DNA from 3 places in the Peribacillus sp. NPDC056705 genome. Region 3 is predicted to be linked to each of the others. Evidence: riboswitches for the same ligand, from Rfam matches in the RefSeq annotation. Region 3 holds a riboswitch; each other region holds the start of a gene.
What was found. A riboswitch is a leader RNA that binds a small molecule or an ion and turns the genes downstream of it on or off. The one in region 3 is predicted to bind cobalamin.

Region 1 (3,583 bases), on a different contig from region 3:
AGTCTGTAAAAAATCCTTCGTTTCTGGTAATTGCCCGCTGCTGCCGGTATGATCATCCTCGACCCCATACTCACATACCCAATTTCCATGCCTTTCTTTAACATGGCGTGAGCAACGGAAGCAGCCATCACAATGGATTCTTCGAATAAATCCGACGGCTTTTCATCAAGCATGATGAATACATCCCGGTTTTTCTGCACTTCGAATTCCTTCGTCATGATTTCACTCGTTCTGGCCGTCGCCTTCCAATTAATCCATGACAACTGATCGCCTGGCTGATATTCCCTTACTCCGGATACCACTGAATGTTCCCGTTGTGTTTTCTTTGTTGAAACCACTGCCCCCTGATTGAACACTCGATCAAGATCACTGTAGGCAAGCTCATGATAACGAGGAAAAACAGTTATTTTCAGAGGTGAACTATATATCGCTTCCTTTTCGACTAACCCGAAAAAATCCCCAACCCAAAAGCGGATCGATTGAAACGAATGCTCTCCACGCTCCATGTCTTCCAAGGTATATGACATGCAGAAGGTACGCCTGAATCCCGGAAAGATAATGATTTTCCTTTGAAATCCCCTATCTTCCAGACGCTGAGGCAATTCCTCCTCTACCACCATAAATAGTAGGGGCAGCCGGTTTTTACGGGTAAACGTCAATGCTATTTCAACAGATTCGCCGGCCTGGCATTCCCTTTTATTGATCTTTCTCTCAACGATCAAATCATGCAGCGGATAAAACAGCAGAATCAAAGCGTACACAGAAAACGGCAAAAATGAATAAAAAATGAACCAACTGACAAAACCACCTTGAAACATTGCATAGCAAAAGGAAACCGTCAAGAGTAATACAAGTCCGACCACACTCATATTTCCCCTTAAAATGTTGATGAATTTGCGCATTAGGTCATAGCCCGCTTTACAGGCACCTGTGTTGTCGCCACAACTTCATGTATCACCATTCCAGCATCGAAGCCCTCATACTTCGCTTCAGGTTTCAAAATAAGCCGGTGGGAAAATACGAATGGCACCAAATATTGAACATCGTCCGGCAGAACATAGTCCCTGCCCTGGACCCGCGCGTAAGCCTGGGCTGCCTTCATCAAGGCTATCGATCCACGCGGGCTTACACCTAAATAGACCCCTTCATGCGTACGTGTTCGATTCGCCAATTCAACAATATATCGTTTTATTGTGTCATCCACTATCACAGCTTTTACCTCAGCCTGTAATTCTATCAATTCATCCAAGGTGATGACGGCTTCCAGCTCATCAAGCGGTACCGTGTATTGAGCTCTATTAAGAACCTCTATCTCTTCTTCCACACCCGGATAGCCCATTTTCATTTTTAATAGGAATCTATCCAATTGAGCCTCCGGAAGCGGATACGTCCCCTCGTATTCGATCGGATTTTGTGTCGCCATTACGAAGAACGGCTTCTCCAATCTCCTTGTGACACCATCAATCGTCACACTTGCCTCTTCCATGGCTTCAAGTAATGCAGACTGAGTTTTCGGCGAGGTCCGGTTAATTTCATCGGCTAAAATAATATGTCCCATTATCGGACCTGGCCTAAAAATGAATTCTTGTTCCTTAGGATTGAAGATCGAAACACCAGTAACATCAGAAGGAAGTAAATCAGGTGTGAATTGAATTCTCTTAAAGCTTGCACCTATAGATTTTGCCAGTGCCCTTACCATGACTGTCTTCCCTACGCCCGGAACATCCTCCAATAAAACATGTCCACCGGAAAGGAGTGCCACGATACTTAGTTCTGCTATATCCCGTTTTCCGATAATCACCTTTTCGATGTTCCCCAGAACCATTTCCAGTTTTTGATTGACCTGCTTATAAATCATTCTCTACCTCCCGGGATTCACAGTATCACCATGATTTCATACCTTTTTCTATATCAAAATTTTACATTAAGCTCCAATTAAACCTTACATTGTAAGTTTACTAGATATTCGGTAAACCATAAACGAATTTGTCCAAAAATATTAATGCAGTCTATTGAAAAAAGGTATGGTAAACTGTTGCTAAGTGAATATGAATCTTGCAGAAAAAGGTGCTGCATTGTCAGCTTAATAGGGAATTCGGTTTAAAACCGAAGCTGTTTCCGCAACTGTAAGTGCTAATGAAATAAGATGTTTACCACTATTTGAGGTTGTAATCGCTCGCCGATTACCGGCCATTTAACCCAAATGGGAAGGTTCTTAGAGTAAAATGACGCACGAGCCAGGAGACCTGCCTTTTTTCATCGTATTATGCTCTTCGGAAGATAGGAGATTGTACGGCCCTCCCATCTTTTTCTACTACAGATACATAGATGCCCGAAGCCGACCAAAACTCTTGGTCGGCTATTTGTCTTGCTGGGAAAAGCAATACGGAGGTCATTCACCCAATACGTAAAAGGAGGAAGATTTATGGCAAAGAAAGACTTTCGTTTTTTATGCTACCCATACATGCGTGAGTCCGTATCGACCGTCGATTTTGAAATCCGCACAGACTCATTGACGACACAGATCGGCTTGGCCGCCTCGCTTACTGAGGACGTCCCCGATGTATACCGTGACTTAATGGAATTATTGCCCATGGTTTACCATTTAAACGGCTCAGTCCGTGGGAATTTAGCCATTACCGGCGATGATCTCGACCGTTTAAGTGCAATCTACGACCGGTATGTCGCTGAAGTGAGGGATCGAATCGAAACATTCGTCCTTCCACAAGGATCAACCGCAGCATGTACTTTGCATACTTGCCGCAGTGAGGCCAAAAAGTCCGTGCGAGCTTTACACAAGGTAAGTCTAGAAAAGGAAATTCCAGGAATTCTTTTTGATTACGCTCACTTGCTTGCAAATGTATTATTCGTGATGGCAGTCTACGTCAATAAGCAACAGGGGATCGAGGAGATTCCTTTTATAAGTAAATCATACCCAACCAAACCAATGAAAAAGAAAACGGAGGAATAAATAATGAAGAGAACCCTACGATTCAGTTGGATTTCCATGCTGATGCTTACGCTATTCCTCACCGGATGCGGAGTGAACAATGATCAATCCTCAAAGGATAATAAAGATAGTAAAAAGGTCGAAGAAATCAAGGATTATACCGTTACGGATGATACTGGTAAGAAAATAAAATTCGAGAAAATCCCGGAAAAGGTCGTTTCACTTCAGCCAAGCAATACGGAAATCTTATTTGCCCTTGAACAGGGTGATAAAGTCGTTGGCGTGACAGACTTCGATAATTATCCAGAGGAAGCGAAGGATATCGAACATGTTTCAGACTCCGTTAACATTAATGCAGAAAAAATCATTGCCTTGAAACCTGATGCCATCATTGCTTATACCATTGGGGATGAAACGGCACTGAAACCACTTGAAGATGCCGGTATCCCTGTATTCATCATTAAATCTGCGGCAAATTTCGATGATGTATATGGTGATATCGGGCAGATTGCTAAAGTGATGGGTGTCGCCGAAAAAGGGAATGAATTAGTGAAAGATATCAAATCCCAAATTACAAATGTCGAAGAAAAAGTGAAAACCTTAGATGAAAAGGAGCAAACATACTTTGAGATT
Region 2 (3,583 bases), on a different contig from region 3:
GGCGGGCTGCATTTTGCCTGATGCTTTCCAGTTGGTCCAAATTAAATCGTGTCTTTTTATAATATTCATACGTATTTGGCGTCAAGCCTGGAGCGGTCACCTTGAATTTGAAGTTTTTCTTTTCTTCGTAAAATTCAATTTCATACAAAGGGTCGATTCCATCCGTGGAATTACCGATTTTAGCTGTCGAAGAATTCGGGGCAATGGCCATTAAATAGCCATTACGGGTCCCGTGTTCATGCACGTCTGCTTTTAAATCCATCCATTTTTGATCTGTATAGTCACGCAGTTCGAAATAGTCCCCTGTATGCCAATCAGATCCTTCAAAATATGGGTATGAACCTTTTTCCTTGGCCAATTCATTGGATGCCTTGATTGTTAAGTAAGCGATCTTTTCGTATAAAGCATCTGCATAGTGAACAGCCTCATCGGATTCCCAATAAATATTCTGTGTGGCAAGTAAATGATGCCATCCAAACGTTCCTAAACCAATTGCCCGGTAACGTTTGTTCGAGATGGATGCTTGTTTGACAGGAAGATTATTCACATCTATGACATTATCCAGCATGCGGATCTGAATGGGAATCAATCTTTCCAAAACATCGCTGCCCACAGCCCGGGGCAAGTTAATGGATGAAAGGTTGCAGACAACGAAATCGCCGCTTTTACGAACCACAACAACATCTCCATCTTCTGTTTCATATTCATCCGTGATTGTCGAAGGGCTTAAGTTTTGGGCAATCTCCGTGCAAAGGTTTGAACAATAAATCATACCTTTATGCTTATTGGGATTCTTCCGATTCACTTCATCGCGGTAGAACATATACGGTACGCCTTCTTCTAATTGAGAAATCATGATGCTTTTCATGATGTCCATCGCTTTGATTTTTTCAAAGCTATAGTTTGGAAGCGTGCCATTTTCTGCGGCCTCGACAGCAAGTGCATAATGATTCCTGAAGCTTCCTTCGCCTTTCTTCTCGTCATAAAGATCTTCAAGTGAAAACCCAAGGGTTTGCTTAACGGTATGCGGATCGAAAAGATACCATTCTTTTCTGTCGCGTACAGCTTCCATGAATAAATCGGGTATGCATACGCCTGTAAAAATATCATGGGCTTTTAATCTGTCATCCCCGTTTTGTGTCTTTAAATCGAGGAAGCTCATGATATCTTTATGCCAGGCATCCAAGTAAATCGCGATGGCACCTTTACGTTGCCCCAATTGATCGACACTTACAGCTGTCTGGTTGAATAGTCGAATCCAGGGAGTCGTGCCGGAACTGTTTCCAGAGAAACCCCGGATATCAGAACCAAGCGATCGTACCTTACCGACGTAAAGACCTACTCCGCCGCCAAATTTAGATACTTTTGCTGCATCGTAGTTTGATAGGTAGATTCCGTCAATGGAATCTTCAATTGCGTCGATAAAGCAGGAGCTTAACTGTCCATGTGTTTTACCTGAATTGGAGAGTGTAGGAGTCGCAACGGTCATATAAAGATTGGACATGGCCCAGTATGCTTCTTTAATAAGTTGCAGGCGGTGCTCCGTTTTTTCCAATCGCATGATTTCCATCGCGATGATCATGAAACGTTCTTGTGGCAGTTCGTAGACCTTGTCCTTTTGAGGGCGGGCCAGATAGCGGTCGTTCAATAAGTAGATGCCTATGTACGAGAATAATTTATCTTTTTCCGGGTCGATTACCGAACCCAATTCCTCAATTTCCGATTTCGTATATGAAGATAGCAGTTCTGATTTATAAATAGGATAACGCTGACCTTCTGAAAGCTGGGAGAGTTCCGCGATCAGCTCATAGAATGGGCCATAACTCATGCCTTCATAGCCTCGATTGGCTTGTGCATCCCTATACATTGTATTCAACAGTTCTGCTGCAGCAACGAACGTCCAATTCGGAGCATCGATATCCACACTTTCAAGAGCGAGCTGAATCAGTTTTTTTGATGCCTGTTCTTCAGTTGAGTCACTTTTGCGATCTAGCCATTTTGTAAAACGCTTTTTGAACTTTTCCATATCGAGATGGCCTTCGAATTCCTTTGATAACATCTCGAGCTGGATGGACTTCGCTTCTGTGTCATTTTCACTTATGGTAGAGTTATATGTTTGAGTCATTAATAATCCTCCTTGTTGACTTCCTTCTAAAATAAAAAAACCGCCCAATGAATTGAGCGGATCAAACGATAGAATAAAAGAGCCATGAAAAAATAGCCGTTAAACTATCGTTTCATCATCTCAATCCCCGAAGAATAAGAAACGTGAAAAATTCAAGGCAGGTCTCCTGACTCATGATCATCCTACTTTGAGTCCTTCCCGTATAGAGAGCTATACAGTGGGTTTCTCATTTCGTCACATTTACAGTTGCGGGGACAGTTCCGGGTTTACACCGGATTCCCTTTTCAGCCATCACTGGCACCTTGGATTATAAAAAATTCTATATATAGTTATTAGTAATGTTTATGTAATCAATATCTAGTATTTCTGCTTATATTATCGTAAGCCATATACGATGATAATTCAACTAATATATTTGAAAAAAACCAGCCCTTATCTATTGACAAAGTGAGGGCAGAGTGCGATGGAATGAAAGAATTTATTGGGGAATGGGTAATTCAAGCGCTGATTTTACGCGATTTTGTGTTAAAATAAATTGTCTAGTAAAGGTGGCTCTCCCTTATTGCGATGAGGGGATTCGCGGAAAAATATTTAAGAAAAAGGGGATAAAATCTTGGAAAAAGTATTAGTTTTTGGACATAAAAACCCGGATACAGACACAATCTGTTCAGCAATCGCTTATGCAGACCTGAAAAAGCAGTTAGGTATCAACGCTGAACCAGTTCGTCTGGGTGAAGTGAATGGTGAAACTCAATATGCATTGGACCAATTCAAATTCGAAGCTCCCCGCCTTGTGGAAAAAGTTGCAGGGGAAGCTGAAGGCGTAATCCTGGTCGATCATAACGAACGCCAGCAAAGTGCTGAAGATATTGACCAAGTCCGTGTGTTGGAAGTTATCGACCATCACCGTATCGCTAACTTTGAAACAAGCGATCCACTATATTACCGGGCGGAACCTGTTGGCTGTACGGCAACCATTTTAAATAAAATTTATAAAGAAAACGGCATCGAAGTCCCTAAAGCAATCGCAGGTCTTATGTTGTCTGCCATCATTTCCGATTCGTTATTGTTCAAATCTCCTACATGCACGGAGCAAGACATTGCAGCAGCAATGGAACTGGCTGCCATTGCGGGAGTCGACGCTGAAACATACGGCTTGGAAATGTTGAAAGCCGGAGCTGACTTGAGCGACAAAACGATTGCCCAGCTCATCACTCTTGATGCAAAGGAATTCTCCATGGGAATGGCTAAAGTGGAGATAGCACAGGTCAATGCTGTAGATCCGAACGAAGTCCTTGCTAAGCAAGCAGAATTGGAAGCGGCGATAGGAGCGGTCATCGCCGAGAAGGAATTGGACTTATTCCTATTTGTCGTAACGGATATCTTGACTAATGACTCTGCTGCCTTGGCGCTTGGTAAAGCAGCTTATGCAGTGGAAAAAGCATACGACGTTTCATT
Region 3 (3,583 bases):
AATGCTCAGCAGGGCACTATGCTCTTTTGTTTTCCTATTAATTCTTTAAATGGAATACTTTATTATCGAATAGTATTCTGATACTATTATACTAGAAAAAATTAGGGGAATGATAGTGAAAAGATATAGAGTTTTATGGATGGTGGCATTGGTGGGAATTTTAATTTTACCTGGATGTTCACAAGGGATTGTAGAGGGTATAGGCATAAAAACGGCTGCACCGATTGCGGAAGATGACATTGAAGTGGTCGAAGCGGCCGAGAATGAGACTGAGACTGGTCAGGATTTGGATGGCCAGATCGATACGGGAGACTGGATAATGGCCAAGTCCGCGGTCAGGCTTCCAATCTTGATGTATCACAGCATTTCTGAAGGGAATGGACTTCGGGTTCCAATTGAGGAATTCCGAGCACAGATGGCTTGGCTTCGGGAGAATGGTTACTATACATTATCGCCTGAAGAAGCATACCTCGTTTTAACCGAGAATCGGATGCCAAGTGAGAAGTGTGTCTGGCTTACTTTTGATGATGGCTATACAGATAACTACACGGAGGCTTTTCCGATATTAAAAGAAAATGATATGAAAGCAACTGTCTTCATGATCGGTAAGTCCATTGATAAAGGTCATCACCTGACTGAAGATCAAATGTTGGTGATGAGCAGGAATGGGATTTCGATCGAAAGCCATACGATCAACCATTTGGAGCTGAACCGCATGACGGCAGTACAGCAAGAAGCTGAAATGGTCCAGTCAAAGGATCTGTTCGATCGTATCCTCAAACAGGACACGACAGTGCTTTCCTATCCTGTTGGCCGGTATAATGAAGAGAGTCTAGCGCTGTCAGAAGAAGCGGGATACAAGATGGCAGTCACCACCGAACCTGGGGGAGCTTCAAGGGACCAAGGGATGCATGCCCTGCATCGAGTTCGGATTTCACCCGGATTATCAGTCGGTGGGTTCGCGTCGCTGATAGAAAATGCTTCTAATCATTGAAGATGGACGGGTCATTTCGAACTTGTTCAGAAAAATCATATAATAATCGATTCTTACATGGTGTATAATGAAGGCAGTGAAAATTATATACATATGAACGATTTGGTGTCTTAATGACTTAAAAGGGAAGTTGGTGAAATGCCAACGCGGTCCCGCCACTGTATATGGGAGCTGACGGCTGTGTACCACTGTATGAGATATGGGAAGGTGCCGTTGACGATGACCATGAGCCAGGAGACCTGCCAGAATTCGTACACCTGTAACCTACGCGGATGGGAAGGTGTGTGGCAGACCCTAAGAAAGAGTCCGTAATGATATTGTTGCCATGCAAGCACCTTCCGTTTAACGGGAGGTGCTTTTTGTTTTGGGGGCATCTTCCAACAATGCGTTTTCTTAATTACAGGTGGGAAGAAATTAAATGAAAAGATTGTGGGGAATGAAAATGAAGAAAATTTTTGGTCTGATACTGTTGATGTTGCTTACTGCAGGATTGATGGTTGGCTGCAGTGACGCTGCTGATGAAGGAAAAGAAAAGCAGCAAACGAATCATGCTCAACACGAAGCTTTTCCGATTACGATTAAAGATGCAACTGGGGAAAAAGTGACGATAGAACAAAAACCGAAGAAAATTGTTTCGTTGATACCAAGTAATACGGAAGTGGTCTTTGCACTTGGATTGGGAAAAAAGGTCGTTGGTGTTTCCGACAATGATAATTACCCGGAAGAAACGAAAGAAATTGAAAAAGTTGGCGGAATGGAAATGAACACGGAGCTGATTGTCTCCATGAAGCCTGATCTTGTTCTTGCGCATGCATCAAGTGCCCATAATTCGAATGAGGGTTTACAGCAGCTTAAGGATGCTGGAATAGATGTCCTTGTAGTGAATGATGCACAAAGCTTTGACCAAGTCTATAAGTCTATTGAAATGATTGGACAGGCAACGGGTGAACAGGATAAGGCAAAAGAAATCGTTACGGATATGAAAACGAAGCTCAAGGATATCCAGGAAAAGGCCAAATCCGTAAAGGAAGAGGATAGGAAGACCGTTTTAGTGGAAGTTTCGCCTTCACCGGAAATATACACACCTGGAAAAAATACTTTCATGAATGAGATGCTTAACATTATTTCAGCGGATAATGCTGCTGCAGAATTGGACGGATGGGCAAAAATTGATGAAGAGTCGATGATTGCTGCAAATCCGGATGTCATCATTACAACGTATGGTTATTATACGAAAGATCCAGTTAGTGAAGTGACGGGCCGAAAGGGATGGCAAGACGTAAATGCCGTTAAGAATGGCCAAGTCTTTGATGTCCATTCAGACTTGGTGACCCGTTCCGGTCCACGTTTAATAGAGGGAGTAGAGGAACTTGCCAAATCAGTCTATCCGAACCAATTTGACAACTAAATGGGCGTTTGCTTATTTGATTGCGTTGTTCATTTTGTTATTCGCGATGACGATAGGCATTTCCTTTGGTTCGGTGCCAGTACCGATTCCCGTACTTATACAAATAATCGGCAAGGAGATTTTCCATTTGCCGATTTCTGCTGATCCGGATGTGATGCTTACGAATATCGTGATGAACATCCGCCTGCCGCGTGTATTGCTTGCGGGTTTGGTCGGGGCATCACTTGCGATTGCGGGTGCGGCTTTTCAGGGACTGCTCCGGAACCCGCTCGCTGATCCTTACACATTGGGTATTTCATCAGGAGCATCGGTAGGCGCCGTATTGACAATATTCTTGAATATTTCACTGCCGTTCATCGGTTTATATACTCTTCCGGCATTGAGTATCTTATGCTCAGTGCTCACGATGCTTTGCGTACTTACTTTCGCAAAAAAAATGGATCGATCGATGAAAGTGGAAACGATCATTTTAACGGGAATCATTTTCAGCTCATTTTTAAGTGCCTTCATTTCATTGATGATTGCGCTGACGGGTGATGAATTAAGACAAATCATCGGCTGGCTGATGGGAAGCGTTTCAATGCGAGGTTGGAATTACATTGCAATCATTTTGCCCTTTTTTATCATTGGATCATTGATTTTGATCATGAATACTAGTGAATTGAATGCGATGACTTTCGGGGAAGACCGGGCAAAGCACTTAGGTGTGAATGTTAAGCGGCGGAAAATGTGGATCTTGATAGCCGGTTCGACATTGACAGGGGCAGCCGTTGCCGTTTCAGGGGCGATTGGCTTTGTAGGATTGGTCATTCCTCATTTTGTCCGAAAGATTTGGGGGCCTGACCATAAACATCTGCTTCCTTTGTCATTGTTGGTAGGAAGCGGATTCTTAATATTGGCGGATTTTGTGGCACGAACGATCATTGCCCCATCGGAACTGCCGATCGGGGTGATCACCTCACTTATCGGGGCGCCTGCATTTGCGCTGATTTTATTAAAGAGACGGAGAGAAGGGTAAAAACGGATGCTTGAAGTAAGAGGGTTAACAGGTGGATATCATAACAAAGCTGTTTTGGACTCTGTCTCTTTTGATGTACATAAAGGGGAATTATTCGGGATTCTTGGTCCAAATGGCAGCGGAAAAACGACGCTTTTAAGCATGCTTAGCGGGGTGCTCGATT

Region 1: another riboswitch for cobalamin. It lies ahead of ACFRAK_RS23235 (hypothetical protein); the one in region 3 lies ahead of ACFRAK_RS00360 (ABC transporter substrate-binding protein).
Region 2: another riboswitch for cobalamin. It lies ahead of ACFRAK_RS08005 (ribonucleoside-diphosphate reductase subunit alpha); the one in region 3 lies ahead of ACFRAK_RS00360 (ABC transporter substrate-binding protein).

The regions. Positions count from the first base shown of each region.
Region 1 covers NZ_JBHTYI010000031.1:9,723-13,305, forward strand. Annotated here, with positions in the region: gene ACFRAK_RS23225 (DUF58 domain-containing protein) at 1-869, opposite strand, end outside; gene ACFRAK_RS23230 (AAA family ATPase) at 902-1,858, opposite strand; cobalamin riboswitch at 2,049-2,268, shown strand; gene ACFRAK_RS23235 (hypothetical protein) at 2,426-2,971, shown strand; gene ACFRAK_RS23240 (ABC transporter substrate-binding protein) at 2,975-3,583, shown strand, end outside.
Region 2 covers NZ_JBHTYI010000004.1:270,629-274,211, forward strand. Annotated here, with positions in the region: gene ACFRAK_RS08005 (ribonucleoside-diphosphate reductase subunit alpha) at 1-2,125, opposite strand, end outside; cobalamin riboswitch at 2,265-2,445, opposite strand; gene ACFRAK_RS08010 (manganese-dependent inorganic pyrophosphatase) at 2,739-3,583, shown strand, end outside.
Region 3 covers NZ_JBHTYI010000001.1:80,053-83,635, forward strand. Annotated here, with positions in the region: gene ACFRAK_RS00355 (polysaccharide deacetylase family protein) at 140-994, shown strand; cobalamin riboswitch at 1,081-1,255, shown strand; gene ACFRAK_RS00360 (ABC transporter substrate-binding protein) at 1,437-2,402, shown strand; gene ACFRAK_RS00365 (FecCD family ABC transporter permease) at 2,365-3,420, shown strand; gene ACFRAK_RS00370 (heme ABC transporter ATP-binding protein) at 3,427-3,583, shown strand, end outside.